Regions from separate parts of the Nocardioides zeae genome, predicted to be linked through region 3. Evidence: riboswitches for the same ligand, from Rfam matches in the RefSeq annotation. Region 3 holds a riboswitch; each other region holds the start of a gene.
The links. A riboswitch is a leader RNA that binds a small molecule or an ion and turns the genes downstream of it on or off. The one in region 3 is predicted to bind cobalamin.
Positions count from the first base shown of each region.

Region 1: another riboswitch for cobalamin. It lies ahead of QE405_RS06000 (ABC transporter substrate-binding protein); the one in region 3 lies ahead of QE405_RS21065 (precorrin-8X methylmutase).
Region 2: another riboswitch for cobalamin. It lies ahead of QE405_RS06060 (FecCD family ABC transporter permease); the one in region 3 lies ahead of QE405_RS21065 (precorrin-8X methylmutase).

Region 1 covers NZ_JAUTAN010000001.1:1,248,199-1,252,804, forward strand. Annotated here, with positions in the region: gene mmsB (3-hydroxyisobutyrate dehydrogenase) at 1-115, shown strand, start outside; gene QE405_RS05995 (enoyl-CoA hydratase) at 112-891, shown strand; cobalamin riboswitch at 1,003-1,218, shown strand; gene QE405_RS06000 (ABC transporter substrate-binding protein) at 1,374-2,879, shown strand; partial or broken gene QE405_RS20900 (ATP-binding cassette domain-containing protein) at 2,933-3,736, shown strand; gene QE405_RS06010 (ATP-binding cassette domain-containing protein) at 3,831-4,346, shown strand; gene QE405_RS06015 (ABC transporter permease subunit) at 4,343-4,606, shown strand, end outside.
Region 2 covers NZ_JAUTAN010000001.1:1,261,345-1,265,950, forward strand. Annotated here, with positions in the region: gene QE405_RS06055 (ABC transporter ATP-binding protein) at 1-690, opposite strand, end outside; gene QE405_RS06060 (FecCD family ABC transporter permease) at 687-1,751, opposite strand; cobalamin riboswitch at 1,841-2,024, opposite strand; gene QE405_RS06065 (MFS transporter) at 2,080-3,330, shown strand; gene QE405_RS06070 (DUF4185 domain-containing protein) at 3,293-4,606, opposite strand, start outside.
Region 3 covers NZ_JAUTAN010000001.1:2,113,754-2,118,359, reverse strand. Annotated here, with positions in the region: gene QE405_RS10100 (precorrin-2 C(20)-methyltransferase) at 1-95, opposite strand, end outside; gene QE405_RS21065 (precorrin-8X methylmutase) at 92-1,657, opposite strand; cobalamin riboswitch at 1,717-1,896, opposite strand; gene bluB (5,6-dimethylbenzimidazole synthase) at 1,892-2,569, opposite strand; cobalamin riboswitch at 2,651-2,799, shown strand; gene QE405_RS10080 (ABC transporter substrate-binding protein) at 2,881-3,978, shown strand; gene QE405_RS10075 (FecCD family ABC transporter permease) at 3,975-4,606, shown strand, end outside.

The DNA.
Region 1 (4,606 bases), 870 kb from region 3:
CCAGCTCGCCGCGGAGATCTACCGTGAGTTCGCCTCCGGCGACGGAGCGGCACTCGACTTCTCCGCCATCATCGGCGCCGTCCGGGACGACCAGAACGAGGGAGCAGCATCGTGAGCGCGACGTACGAGAACATCACCGTCCGCCGGGAGGGCCGCGTCGGCGTCATCACCCTCGACCGGCCCGAGGCGCTCAACGCCCTCAACCTCGCGCTCGGCGCGGAGGTCGTCGCGGCCGCCGAGGAGATGGACGCCGACCGCGGGATCGGCGCGATCGTCCTGACCGGCTCGGAGCGCGCGTTCGCCGCCGGCGCCGACATCAAGGAGATGGCGTCCCGTGGCTACGCCGACGTCGCGCTGGAGGACTTCTTCTCCACCTGGGACCGGTTCGCCGCGCTGCGCACCCCGACGATCGCCGCCGTGTCCGGCTACGCGCTGGGCGGCGGCTGCGAGGTCGCCATGATGTGCGACCTCCTCATCGCCGCCGAGTCCGCGAAGTTCGGGCAACCCGAGATCACGCTCGGCACCATCCCCGGCATCGGTGGCTCCCAGCGCCTGACGCGGGCCATCGGCAAGGCCAAGGCGATGGACCTCGTCCTCACCGGCCGCATGATGGACGTGACCGAGGCCGAGCGGTCGGGCCTGGTGTCCCGGGTCGTGCCGACCGCGGAGCTGCTCGACGTCGCGATGGAGACCGCCGCGAAGATCGCCTCGATGTCGCTCCCCGCGGCGTACGCGGCGAAGGAGGCCGTCGCGGAGGCCTTCGAGACGACGCTGGCGGCCGGCGTGCGGTTCGAGCGCCGCACGTTCCACGCGACCTTCGCGCTCGCCGACCGGGCCGAGGGCATGGCCGCGTTCGTCGAGAAGCGGCGCCCGGACTTCACGCACGGCTGAGGGGGAACGGCGGGGGTGCCGCGATGCGTCCCCGCCGCCTTCGTCGGTGGGATCCGTGTCACGGGTGGCCGTCGTCAGCGCCGGCGCCCGACCCGTTTAGGCTGGTCCCGCTGGTTCGCCCCGGCAGCCGGTCGGTGGCGAGGCAAGAGGGAACCCGGTGCGAGTCCGGGACTGCCCCGCAGCGGTGAGCGGGAACGACCGCCGTCACGAAGCACTGGGTCCGTGCGGGCCTGGGAAGCGACGGCCAGTAGGTCCGGCGTCCCGTCCTCGGACGGGAGCGGCCGGTCGCCCGCGAGTCCGAAGACCTGCCAGCTCCCGTGGGTGCGACGTCCGCGGTGGTCGGATGCCTCGAGGGCGGGCTCCACGACACGTTCGGTGGCTGGCGGCCGGGTGGGCCGCGAGCCCGGGTGCGTGCGCCCCGTCGGTCCCGTCCGCTCCGGTGCGCGCCCGCGGTCAACCCGCACCCGAGCCGAAGGTCCATCGTGAACCGTCACTCCTCCGCGCCCGCAGCGGCGCTCGTCGCCACTGCCGCGCTCCTCACCGCCTGCTCGCCGGGCGGCTCGTCCGACGCCGGTCCCGGCGGCGACGACCGTCTCCGCTTCGCCTACGCCTTCACCCCGACCACGGCGCTGTCGCCGTACTCCGACGACGCCACCACGGCGTACGCCGCGGGCGCGACCGAGACGCTGGTGCGCCTCGATCCGGCTGGACTGCCCGAGCCCGCGCTGGCGACCGCGTGGGAGCAGGTCGACCTGACGACGTGGCGCTTCGAGATCCGTCCCGACGTCGTCTTCCACGACGGCACACCCGTGACGGGCGAGACCGTCGCGGCCGCGCTCGACGCCGCCGCGGCCGCCGAGCCCGCCCCCCGTGCACTCTCCGGCGGCAGCATCGACGCCACGGCGGAGGAGGGTCCGAACGGTGACGTCGTCGTGGTCACCACCGCCGAGCCCGACCCGGTGCTGGTGCAGCGGCTGACGTCGCCGGAGCTCGTGGTGCTCGCCCCCTCCGCCTACGCCGACCCCGCCCGGCCGACGCCTGTCGGGACCGGCACCGGCCCCTACGAGATCACCGACACCGACCTGACGACGCAGATGACGCTCGAGGCGAACCCCGACTACTGGGCCGGTGCGCCCGCGATGGACGGCGTCGACGTCACGTTCGTCGGGGATGCCGGCGCGCGGCTCCAGGCGTTCCGGTCCGACCAGGTCGACCTCGCCCAGGCCCTCCCCGCCGCGCAGCTGGACCAGATCGACGAGGACGAGCTCCTCGCCGTACCGCTGCCCCGGACCGTGAGCCTGCACCTCACCCAGACGTCGGACGTGCTCGCGGACCCCGGGCAGCGCGAGCTGGTGCGGGCGGCGGTGGCGGAGCTCGACCTGGCCGGCACGATCTACGCGGGACGTGCCGAGCCCGCGGGCGGTCTGTTCAACGCCGCGGTGTCGGCGTGGGCGGCCGACCGCGAGGCGGCGACACACCCGGCGGCGGCCGCCGCGGCGTCCACGACGCCGATCACCCTGGCGACGTTCACCGACCGGCCCGAGCTGCCGGAGATGGCGACGGCGATCGCGGACGCGCTGCGGGCGGTCGGGTTCGAGGTGGAGGTCGTGGCGCGGCCCTACGACGAGATGGAGACCGACTACCTCGACGGCACCTATGACCTGGTGATCATGAGCCGGTCCTACGGTCAGGACACCGCCGACCCGGTGGGCTACCTGCAGACCGACTTCGGCTGCGACGGCACCTACAACATCAGCCGGTCCTGCGACGCGGCGCTCGACGCGGAGCTCGCCGACGCGCAGCTGGTGGCCGACCCGGACGAGCGCGCTGCCGCAGCGGTCGCGGTCGAGCAGCAGGTGCTCGGGGACGTGTGGGCGGTGCCCCTCGTGCACGACGCCACGCAGTTCGGCGTCCAGGGCGTGACCGGCCTCGCGAGCGACCCGTTCGAGCGCGCGGTCGTCACGAGCACGACGAGCGTCGACCGCTGACGCTCGTCCGGTGGGAGGGCGTCCGCCTGCGACGGCGGTCGGACGCCTCTCCCGTGCTCGGCCCGCTCGACCTGGCCCTCGCGCCGGGGGAGCGGGTCGCGCTGGTCGGCCCCTCGGGAGCGGGCAAGACGCTGACCGCGCGCCTCGCCTGCCTACCGCCGCCCGCCGACCTGCGGCTCGAGGGCACGGTCGCGGTCGGCGGACGGACGGGGTTGCTCGCGCAGGAGTCCGCGACCGCGCTCGACCCCGGGAGCACGGTGGGCCGTCAGCTCGGGCTCGTGGCCCGCACCCGCACCGCGGACCGGGGCGCGGCGCGGCGCGCGGTGGTCGCGGTGCTCGACGAGCTCGGCCTCGACCCGGCCGTGGCTCGACGGCACCCGACCGTGCTCTCGGGCGGCCAGCGGCAGCGCGTGGCCCTCGCGCTCGCGCTCCTCGCCGAGCCCGACCTCCTCGTCGCCGACGAGCCGACCTCGGCCCTCGACCCGGTGACCGCCGCCGAGGTCGTGGCCGCGCTGCGGCGCGCCCTCGACGCCCGCCGTACGGCGCTGCTGCTCGTCACGCACGACCCGGGTGTGGCCGCCGTCCTGTGCGACCGCGTCGTGCGCCTCGCGGACGGTCGCGTGCACCAGGGCACCGGGACCGCGGCGCCGGATCCGCGGACGGCGGCTCGCACGGTGCCGCTCGCGCCGGGGGAGCCGGTTCTCACCTGGGCAGGGGTCACCCGGACCTGGCGTGCCCCGGGAGGTCCCGACGGCTGCCGGGGACGCGGCACGACCGTCGGCGTCCGCGACGTGTCCCTCGAGGTGCGCGCCGGCGAGCACGTCGCCGTGCTCGGTGCGTCGGGCGCCGGCAAGTCCACCCTCGTGCGGCTCGCTGCCGCTCGCGACCGCCCGGAGGCGGGCAGCGTGCAGGTCGCCCCCGGGGGCGGGTCGCACGCCGGCCCTGCAGTCCGTGCCGCAGGACGCCGGTGGTTCCCTGACGCCGTGGCGCACGGTGCGGCAGCTGCTCGTCGAGGCGCTCCGCGTCGGCCATCCGGACGATCCCGACCACGAGGACGTCCGCCTGGTCGAGCTGCTCTCGGTGGTTCACCTGGGGCACGACCTCCTCGACCGGCGCCCGGGCACGCTGTCCGGCGGCCAACGGCAGCGGGTCGCGATCGCGCGGGCCCTCGCGACCGCACCCCGGGTGCTGCTGGGGGACGAGATGCTCAGCGCACTCGACGCCCCCACCCGCGGCGCGGTGGCGGAGGCGCTCCGCGCCCACGCCGACGCAGCGGGCACGACGCTCGTGGTCTGCACCCACGACCTCGACGTCGCCGCCCGACTGGGCGTCCGGGTGGTCGTGCTCGCCGACGGCAGGGTGGTGGACGACGGTCCGATCGCGTTGCTCGCCGCGGACGACGCGGGATCGGCGGCCCTACGGGCACTGCGGGACGCGTCCGGGCGACGCACGGGTGCGCTCCGGTGAGCGCGGTGCTGCGGGTCCTCGCCACGGTCGCGGGGCTCGTGCTGGTCGTGGCGTCGCTGCCGTGGCTCCGGGGCGAGGACCCGGCGGTCACCGTGCTCCGCGTGCGCTTCCGCCAGCGGGGCGAGGATCCCGACGCGGTGAGGGCGCTGCGCGAGCAGCTCGACCTGGCGCCGGACCCGGTGACCGGAGCCGCCCGGTGGTTGGCCGCCGCGGCGCGCGGAGACCTGGGGGAGAGCTGGGTCAGCGGCCAGCCCGTGCTC
Region 2 (4,606 bases), 850 kb from region 3:
CCCGTCACCGGACCAGCCGACCACGGCGAGCACGTCGAAGTAGCGCAGCGCGAGGTCCAGGTCGTGGATCGTCGCGACGAGGGTCTCGGCCTGGCCGGCGAGCACGTCGAGCAGGCGCAGCTGCCAGGCGACGTCGAGGTGGTTGGTGGGCTCGTCGAGGAGCACGACGGGGCACCGCTGGGCCAGGCCGCGGGCGAGCACCGCGCGGCGGCGCTCGCCGCCGGACAGCTGGTCGCACGGACTGTCGACGCGGTCCGCCAGGCCGACCGCGTCCAGGGCCGCCAGCACGATCTCCCGCTCGTCGCGGCCGCCCCGGGCCCACGGGCGCGTGCGGGGCACGCGACCCAGCGCCACCATCTCGCCGACGAGGAGCTCGGCTGCGACGACCTCCTCCTGCGGCACGTAGGCGACCCGGCGGGCACGCTCGCGGGGGCGCACGTCGTGGAGGTCCTCGAGCCGACCGTCCGGACCGGCGAGCTCGGCCGTGCCGCTGCCGTGGTGCAGCACCCCGGCGAGCACGCGCAGGAGCGTGGACTTGCCGGCCCCGTTGACGCCGACGATCCCGAGGCGCTGCCCCCGGGGTACGTCGAGGTCGACGTCCGCGAGGACGGGACGGCCGCCGAGGCTCACCCCGACGCCGCGGAGCCGGGCGGCCAGCCGGTCGCCGCCCGGTGCGGTCGGGCCCGTCATTGCTGACCCCCGAACCGGTAGCGGCCACGTCCCATGAGCAGCAGGAAGAGGGGTGCCCCGACGACACCGGTCACGACGCCGAGCGGGATCTCCTGGGGGCGCACGGCCAGGCGGGCGACGACGTCGACCCAGAGCAGGAAGAGACCGCCGCCGAGGGCGGCGACGGGCAGGACGACGCGGTGCCGCGCACCGACGACGAGGCGGGCGGCGTGGGGCACGATGAGGCCGACGAAGCCGATGCCGCCGCTGACGGCGACCAGCACGCCGACGAGCACCGCGAGCCCGACGAAGAGGGTCGTGCGCATCGCGGCGACGTTGACGCCGAGGGCGGAGGCGGTGTCGGGTCCGGCGGCCAGGGCGTCCATCCAGCGGTGGAGGGCGAGCATCCCCGCGCCCAGGAGCGCGACGAGCACTGCCGGGACCCAGAGCTTCTCCCAGGTCGCCCCGCCGACGCTGCCGAGCATCCAGAACATCACCGAGTTCGCGGCCCGCGGGTCACCGCTGAGGAAGACGAGGAACGACGCGATCGCCGACAGGCCGGAGGACAGCACGACCCCCGAGAGCACGAGCCGCAGCGGGGTCAGACCACCCTGGGCCGTCGCCACGAGCCACACGAGGAGCGCCGAGCCGACCGCGCCGAGGAGCGCACCGGTGGACACGGCGTAGATCCCGAGCCCGCCCAGGAACCCCGTCGTGATCACCGCGGTGGCCCCCACCGAGGCGCCCGAGCTGATGCCGAGGAGGAACGGGTCGGCGAGCGGGTTGCGCACGAGGGTCTGCATCCCGACGCCCGCCACGGCCAGTCCGGCACCGACGACCACGGCCAGCAGCGCCCGCGGCATCCGCAGCTCCCAGACGATGACGTCCCACCGGCCGGGGTCCCGCCCCGCGAAGCGGTCGGTCACCGCGGTGACGACCTCGCCGACCGGGATCCGCTCCGAGCCGAACGCCAGGGAGGCGACGAGGCTGCCCAGCGTCGCGAGGAGCAGGAGCAGCAGGAGGGGCCAGAACGCGAGCCGGCGACGTACGGAGCTGCGTCGCGGCTTCTCGCCGTGGCTCACCGAACGGTGCGACGGGCAGGAACGGGGGTGGGGCGGGAAGGGGGCACGGCGGAGCCTCTCGGTGTTGGCGCCCTGGTCGCGAGGGGCCGTCGTGAACACGTGAGCCGACAGGTCTTCGGACTCGGGTTCACCCGACGGCACGGCCTTCCCAGGGCGTTGCCGCCCCAGTGGCTTCGTCGTGCCGTCGTCGCCCTCACCGCTGCGCGCCAGTCCCGGATTCCCACCGGAGTTCCCTGGCATCCAAGGGATGCGTTCGACTCGAGGGGCACGCTAGCAGCCCCGGGACGTCCGGTCGGCGGAGGTCCGGTTCTCGTCTAGGGTCCGCGGGGTGGGGGCGACGGGGACGGCGGAGCGGCGGGCGCTCCTGGCGGACCGCGCTTTCCTGCGGCTCTGGGCCGGTACGACGGCGTCCGGTCTGGCGACGTGGGCGATGCCCTTCGTGCTCGGCCTCGCGGTCGTCGACGGGTCGCTCGGGGCGACGGCGCTCGGGGTGGCCCTCGCCGCGCGGACCGTCGGCTTCCTCGTCGTGCTCCCCGTGGCGGGGGTCCTCGCGGACCGCCACGCCCCGCGCGTCGTCGTGCTGCTGGCCTCCGGGGTGGCCGCGGCGGGCTCCTTCGCCCTCGCGGCGGCGCTCGGGCGCTCCGTCGTCGCGACCACGGCGGCCGCCCTGCTGGTCGGCGCCGGGCAGGGCGCCTGCCGCCCGGCCTTCCAGGCGCTCGTGCCGGCGACGGTCGCCGAGCCCGACCGCCAGGCCGCCAACGCCGCGATCACCGTGGCGGTGCGCGCCTCGGTCCTCCTCGGCCCTGCGGTGGCGGGCCTCGGTGCCGCGGTGGCCGGGGCCGCGTGGCTGGTCACCGCCACGGGTGTGCTGTGGGTGGTGGCAGCGGTGGCCCCCGCCCGGACGGCCCGCGTCGGCGCGGTCGGGGGAGCCGCGGGACGGCGTCCGGGGTTCCGGGCCGAGTTCGTCGAGGGGCTGCGCGAGGCGCGTCGTCACCCGTGGTTCCTCGGTGGTCTCGGAGCGCTGGCGACGGTGATCATGACCGGCTACTCGGTGACGGCCGTGGCGTTGCCGCTGGTCAGCGCCGACGTCACCGGGTCCGGGGTGCTGCTGGCGGCGGGCGCGACGTCGTACACCGCGGGAGCCCTGCTCGGCGGGCTGCTGCTCGCGCGCTGGCGACCGCCGTCGACGGGCTGGGTGGCGCTGGGCGGCCTCGGGATCTACGCGGCGGCGCCGCTCGCCCTGGCGCTGGACCCGCGGCTCCCCGTGGTGGTGGCGGCGTACGTCGTCGTCGGGTTCGGCATCGAGCTGTTCAACGTGCCGTGGTTCACGGCGCTGCAGCGGGAGGTCGCGCCGGAACGGCTCTCGCGGGTGTCGTCGCTCGACTTCCTCGTCTCCTACGGCTTGGCGCCGCTCGGGCTCGCGCTCGTGGCGCCGGCCGTCGACCTGGTGGGGATGCGGGCCGTCCTGCTCGGCTGTGCCGTGGCCTGCGTGCTCGGGCCCGCCCTCGCGGCGCTGGTGCCGGGCAGCCGGCACCTCGCGGCTACGACGCCGACGGGCCGGGCAGCGGCACGCGGATGAAGCGGGGGCGGTACAGCAGCGGGTCCTCCAGCACGGCGCCCAGGTCGGTGCTGTTGCGGCTGTAGGACACGACGACGTCGCCGTCCTCCGGGAGCAGGTCCGGGTGGGCGAGCGGCATGTAGCGCAGCAGGCCACCGTCGGGGTCCGAGGGCAGCTCCGCCACGGGCGGTCCCGCGGTGAAGGGGCCGGTCGGGGCGGGTGCGGTCCACACGACGAGGTCGCTGCCGAGCACCTCGCCGCGCTTGGAGACCGCGTACCAGGTGCCGTCGCGCTCGAAGACGCTCAGCGTCTGGGACGTGCCCTCGGTCGCCCCGATCAGCGCGGCCGCGTCGGCCGGGTCGCGGCCCCAGGTGGCGCCGTCCCAGTACGTCCAGGTGGACGGGTCGTTCACGTCGGCGGGCCGGGTGCGCGCGACCTGGAGGGAGAACCCGGTGCCCGGTGCGGGGTCGGCCGGGCGGGCCGTGCCGTAGAGGTAGAGCCACCCGTCGGCGAGCGTCGTGGCCGCGCCCCACATCGGGCGCGTCGTGTCGGCGTCGTCAGGACCGACGTCCGTGGTGCCGACGAGCTGCGGGACCCCGCCGACGGGCACGACGAAGGTCGCCACCGCCGGGCCGACGTTCTCGAAGCCGAACGGGTCGTCGGGATCCGTCGTGCGGACCCGCTGGGCGGTCACCTCGACCAGGTCGTAGCCGGGCTGGGCGAGCACCGCCACGGACATCGGCCAGTAGCCGACACCGCCGTCGCGGTCGGGGATGATCGCGCCGCCCGAGCGGGCCACCACCACCTGCAGGCAGTCGGGTGCGACGACGAGCATCGAGTTGCGGACGAAGCGCGCGCCACCGGCGTCGGGTCCCCGCAGGGTGTCCCCGAACATCCACACCGTCCGGCCGTCCTGCAGGGTCGCGCTGGCACCGACGTCGCCTCCCTGGAACGCGTCGGTGGCCCGGAGGTCGGCGATGCGGTTGAGGTCGTCGATGTCGTCGACCTTCCCGGGCCCGACGCACTCCGTGGTGGAGGCGAGGCTCACGCGGGGTGCCACGGGGGGCGGGTTGCCGGGCAGCCCCACGGTGAGCACGGCGGTGGTCGACGCCATCAGCGTCACCGCGAGCACGGCCATCTGTCGTCGCCACGGAGCGGGAGCCAGCGACGGGTCGTCGTCAGGGCTCGCCTCGCGCGCAAGGCGGCGCAGCACGAGGCGGGTCGAGAGGAGCACGAGGAGGGCCAGGACGGCGGACCCCGCGAGGACCACCCCGGAGCGCCAGGCGACGGTCGTCGT
Region 3 (4,606 bases):
ATGAGCCGGGCGGCCTTGAGGGTCACGAGCTCGGGGTCGCCGGGACCGACGCCGACGCCGTAGAAGCGACCGGAGGTGGGGGCCGGGGTGCTCACTCCGCCTCCTGGGCGATCGCGTTGAGGGCCGACGCGGTCATGGCGGAGCCACCGCGACGGCCGTGGACGGTGAGGAACGGGATGCCGTGGGCCGCGGCGTACTCCGCCAGCGCCTCCTTCGACTCCGCCGCGCCGATGAAGCCGACGGGGCAGCCGACGATCGCGGCCGGGGGAGCGCAGCCGTCGGCCAGCATCTCGAGCAGGTGGAACAGCGCCGTCGGTGCGTTGCCGATCGCGACGACCGAACCGGGGATGCGGTCGGCGAGCACGGACAGCGCCGCGGCGGACCGGGTCGTGCCCCACGCCCGGGCCAGGCCCGGCACCCGCGGGTCGTGCAGCGCGCACAGCACCTCGTTGTCCGCCGGCAGACGGCGGCGGGTGACGCCGGAGGCGACCATGTGGGCGTCCGCGACGATCGGCGCGCCGGCGGCGAGGGCGCGGCGGGCGGCACCGACGAGGTCGGGGGAGACCACGACCATCGGGGCGAGGTCGGTCTGGCCCGTGCCGTGCACCATGCGCACGACGACGCGCTCGGCGTCGGACGGCACGTGGGAGAGGTCGGCCTCGGCGCGGATCGTGGCGAACGAGTCGACGTAGATCGCCTGTCCGTCGCCCTCGTAGGGATAGCGACGCGTGGGCCGCACCGGCTCCTCCGGCTCGTCCGCGTCCGGCACGACGGGCGCACCCGCACCGGGCAGGAGCAGCGAGCGCCACGGCGTCACCACGACGCGGGCGTCGTCGGCCAGGCCGTCGAGCAGGATCGCGAGGGTCCCCGGCTCGAGGCGCCCGTCGGGCACCTCGACGTGCCGGTGGAGACCGGCGGGGGTGTCGAGCTCGCCGTACGCCGGCGGTTCCGTCGCCGCCGGGAGCCGCGGGTCGGGCGGGGATGCCGGGAGCCCCGGCACGACGAGGGCCGCGGGCAGCTCGTCGACGTGCCACGGCGCCTCGGTGCCGAGGTCGAGCGCGGCGCGCGCGGCGCGGAACGCGTGGGCCACCCGGACCATCGCGGGCACCGCGTCGCCGACCGGGACCACCGGGCCCCACGTCGTGCCCCAGCGCAGCTGGACGGTGTCGCCCCCGAGGGCCACGAGGCCGACGTCGGCGCCGCGGGCCAGCACGTCCCCCCGGCCGTCGTCGAGCACGAAGAGGAAGCGCGCCGAGAGGTCGGCGAGGTCGGCGTCGGCGCGGACGGCGGCGTCGAGGTCGGCCGCCACCCCGCGGAGGTCGGCGCGTCCACCGACGAGCCCGGTGAGGGGCGAGACCAGGACGTTGCGGACCAGCTCGTGGCTGGGCGAGGGCAGCAGCCCGGTCGCTGCGAGCGCGCTGACCACGTCGGCGGGCAGCACGTCGCCGACCAGGGGCAGCGCCCGCACCTGCACGTTGGCGCGGCGGGTCAGGTGGAGGTCCCCGTCGCCGTACGTCGCGGAGACCGCCGCCAGTGCGCGCAGCTGCCCGACGGTCACGGCCCCGCCCACGAGGCGCAGGCGCACGAGCCCACCGTCCTCGGCGGGCCAGGGACGGGAGACGCCGGGACACAGGTCGGTGCGGGTGCGCGTGGTCATGCGGGTCCTCGCTGGTCAGCGGGCCCGTGCGCGAAGCCCGTCGTCCTCGACCGGGTGGCGGCTGCCGCCCGGTGCCAGCAGGTCTTCGGACTCGGGGTCGTCCGAGCGGAGCGCCTTCCCGGAGGACCCTCCAGTGGCTGCGTGCCCCGCCCGTCGCCCACACCGCTGCGCGTCAGTCCCGGACTCCCACCGGGTTCCCTGCCCCCTCGCGGGGGTCGACTGGCGGCGGTGACCTTACCAACCGTCCTCGGTGACGAAGTCGGCGAGCGGTCGCGCGATGGTCCACCCGTCGAGCTCGAGGGCCGGCCGGTCGGGGAACGCGGGCACCGGACCGAGGCACAGCACCGCCACCGGCTCGGCCCCGGCGGGCATGCCGACCAGCTCCGCCAGGGCATCGGGCTCGAACAGCGAGACCCACCCCATGCCGAGACCCTCGGCGCGGGCGGCGAGCCACAGGTTCTGGATCGCGCAGGAGACCGACGCGAGGTCCATGTGGGGCATGGTGCGCCGGCCGAACACGTGCGGCTCGCGGCCCTCGCGCAGCGCCACGACGAGCAGCTCCGCGCACTCCCGGATCCCCTCGACCTTGAGCCGCAGGAACTCCGCCGCGCGCTCGTCCAGGGCCGCGGCGGTGGCGCGGCGCTCCTCGTCCACGAGGGCGTGGATGCCGCTCCGCAGCTCCGGCGAGGTGATGCGCACGAAGCGCCACGGCTGCATGAGACCGACGCTCGGCCCGGCGTGCGCGGCGGCCAGGAGGCGGGCGAGCACCTCGGCGGGCACCGTCGCCCCGGGCAGGAACCGGCGCATGTCGCGCCGCTCGCCGATGACGCGGTAGACCGCCGCACGCTCGTCGGCGGTGAAGGCGTGGGGCGAGACCGGCGCCGGTGCGGGGGTGGGGTCCGAGGGCGTCACGGCGGGCGAGGCTAGCCGCTGGCCGTCGTGCGACGTACGCCACACGACCCACGACGGCCGCGTGCTGCTAGGTTCCGGAGCGCCAGTCGTGCTCACGCAGAGCCAGGGAACCCGGTGCGAATCCGGGACTGACGCGCAGCGGTGAGGGTGACGGGCGGGACACGCGCCACTGGGCCCCGGCCTGGGAAGGCGTCCCGTCCGGACGAGCCCGAGTCCGAAGACCTGCTGGCCGCGGCGTCCGCGTTCCGAGCGGGCCGTCGCGTCACCTGTCCTCCTGGCTCCGCGACCGAGCCACGACACGAAGGATGGCCATGCCCACCCCTGCCCGCACCCTGCCCACCCGCACCCTGCCCACCCGCGCCCTGCCGGCGCTCGTCGCGACCCTCGTCGCCGCCCCGCTCGTCCTCACCGGGTGCGCGGCCTCGGAGGCCGAGGACGCGTCCGGCTCGGTGACCCTGGAGAACTGCGGCGAGGAGGCGTCCTACGACGCGCCCGTCGAGCGGATCGTGGCGACGAGCAACTCCGCCAACGTCGGGACCCTCCTCCGCGTCGGAGCGATCGACCGGATAGCGGCGATGTCGCTCAGCGCCGGCAACGACGCGCTCATGGACGCCCTCTTCGACGTCGAGGTCGGCGACGTGCCGCGGCTGGTCAGCCCGATCTCGATGGAGGCGGTCGTGGGCGCGGAGCCCGACCTGCTCGTCGGGTCCTACTCGGGCCTCTTCTCGGGCTCGTCCGGTGTCACCCGCGAGGACGCCGCGGAGCGCGGCATCCCGACCTACGTCATCTCCGACTCCTGTCGGCAGGACCCCGCGGCGGGCGCCTCCTCGGCCCTCGGCACGATGGATCCCTGGGACGCCGTGCGCGCGGACCTCGAGAACTACGGCGCGCTCACCGGCAACGAGGACGAGGCCGCCGCGGCCCGTGCGGAGCTCGACGAGCGCCTCGCCGCCCTGGCCGACGCCCCGCGCGGCGACGCCCCGCCGAGCGTCCTGCTCTTCGACTCCGGCGAGACGGACCTCTACACGTCGGGTCGCAACGGCCCGCCCCAGGGGATCATCGAGGCAGCCGGCGCGACCAACGTCTTCGACGACGAGGACACGACGTGGTTCCGTGCCTCGTGGGAGGCGGTCGCCGAGCGCCAGCCCGACGTCATCGTGGTCATGGACTACCGCAGCGACGCGGCCGACGAGGTCGAGCAGAAGATCGCGACGATCCGGGACCAGGCGGCGCTCGCCGGTTCCGCCGCGGTCGCGGAGGACCGCATCATCGTGCTTCCGCTGGCGCTCTTCACGAGCGGCTACGGCAACGTCGAGGCGGCGGAGCAGCTGCGGGCCGGCCTCGAGCGGCTCGGCCTGCTCCCCGACTCCGGGATCACGGGCACGATCGACCTCGACGCCCTCCCGTGACGGGCGCGGCGACCGAGGTCGCCCGCCGTGTCCCCACCGGGCCGCTCCTGGTCGTCGCCGGTGCGGCGCTGCTCGTCAGCCTGCCGGTCGCGACGGTGTGGGGCACGACGACCCTCGACCTCGGCGTGGTGGTGGACGTGTGGCGGGCCCGGCTCGGCGGCGCGCCGCTCGCGTCGTCGGCGGACACGATCGTCTGGAACATCCGGGCGCCCCGGGTGGTGCTCGCCGCCCTCGTCGGCGCCGCCCTGGCGGTGGCCGGGACGGTGGTGCAGACCCTCGTGCGCAACCCGCTGGCCGACCCCTACCTCCTGGGTGTCTCCGCCGGGGCGAGCGTCGGGGCGACCGCCGTGCTCACCCTCGGCGTCCTCAGCGTGCTGGGCACGTGGGCGCTCACCGCGGGCGCGATGACCGGCGCGGTGCTCGCCGCCGTCGTGGTCTTCGGGGTCACGCTCGCCCAGGGCGGGCTGACCCCGCTCCGGCTCGTGCTGACCGGCACGGTGCTGGCGTCCGCGTTCTCCGCGACGGCGAGCTACCTGGTGTTCCGCAGCGACGAGCCGCAGGTCGCGCAGGGCGTGCTGTTCTGGCTGCTCGGCTCGCTGGCGCGGGCGGCGTGGGACCAGCTGCTGCT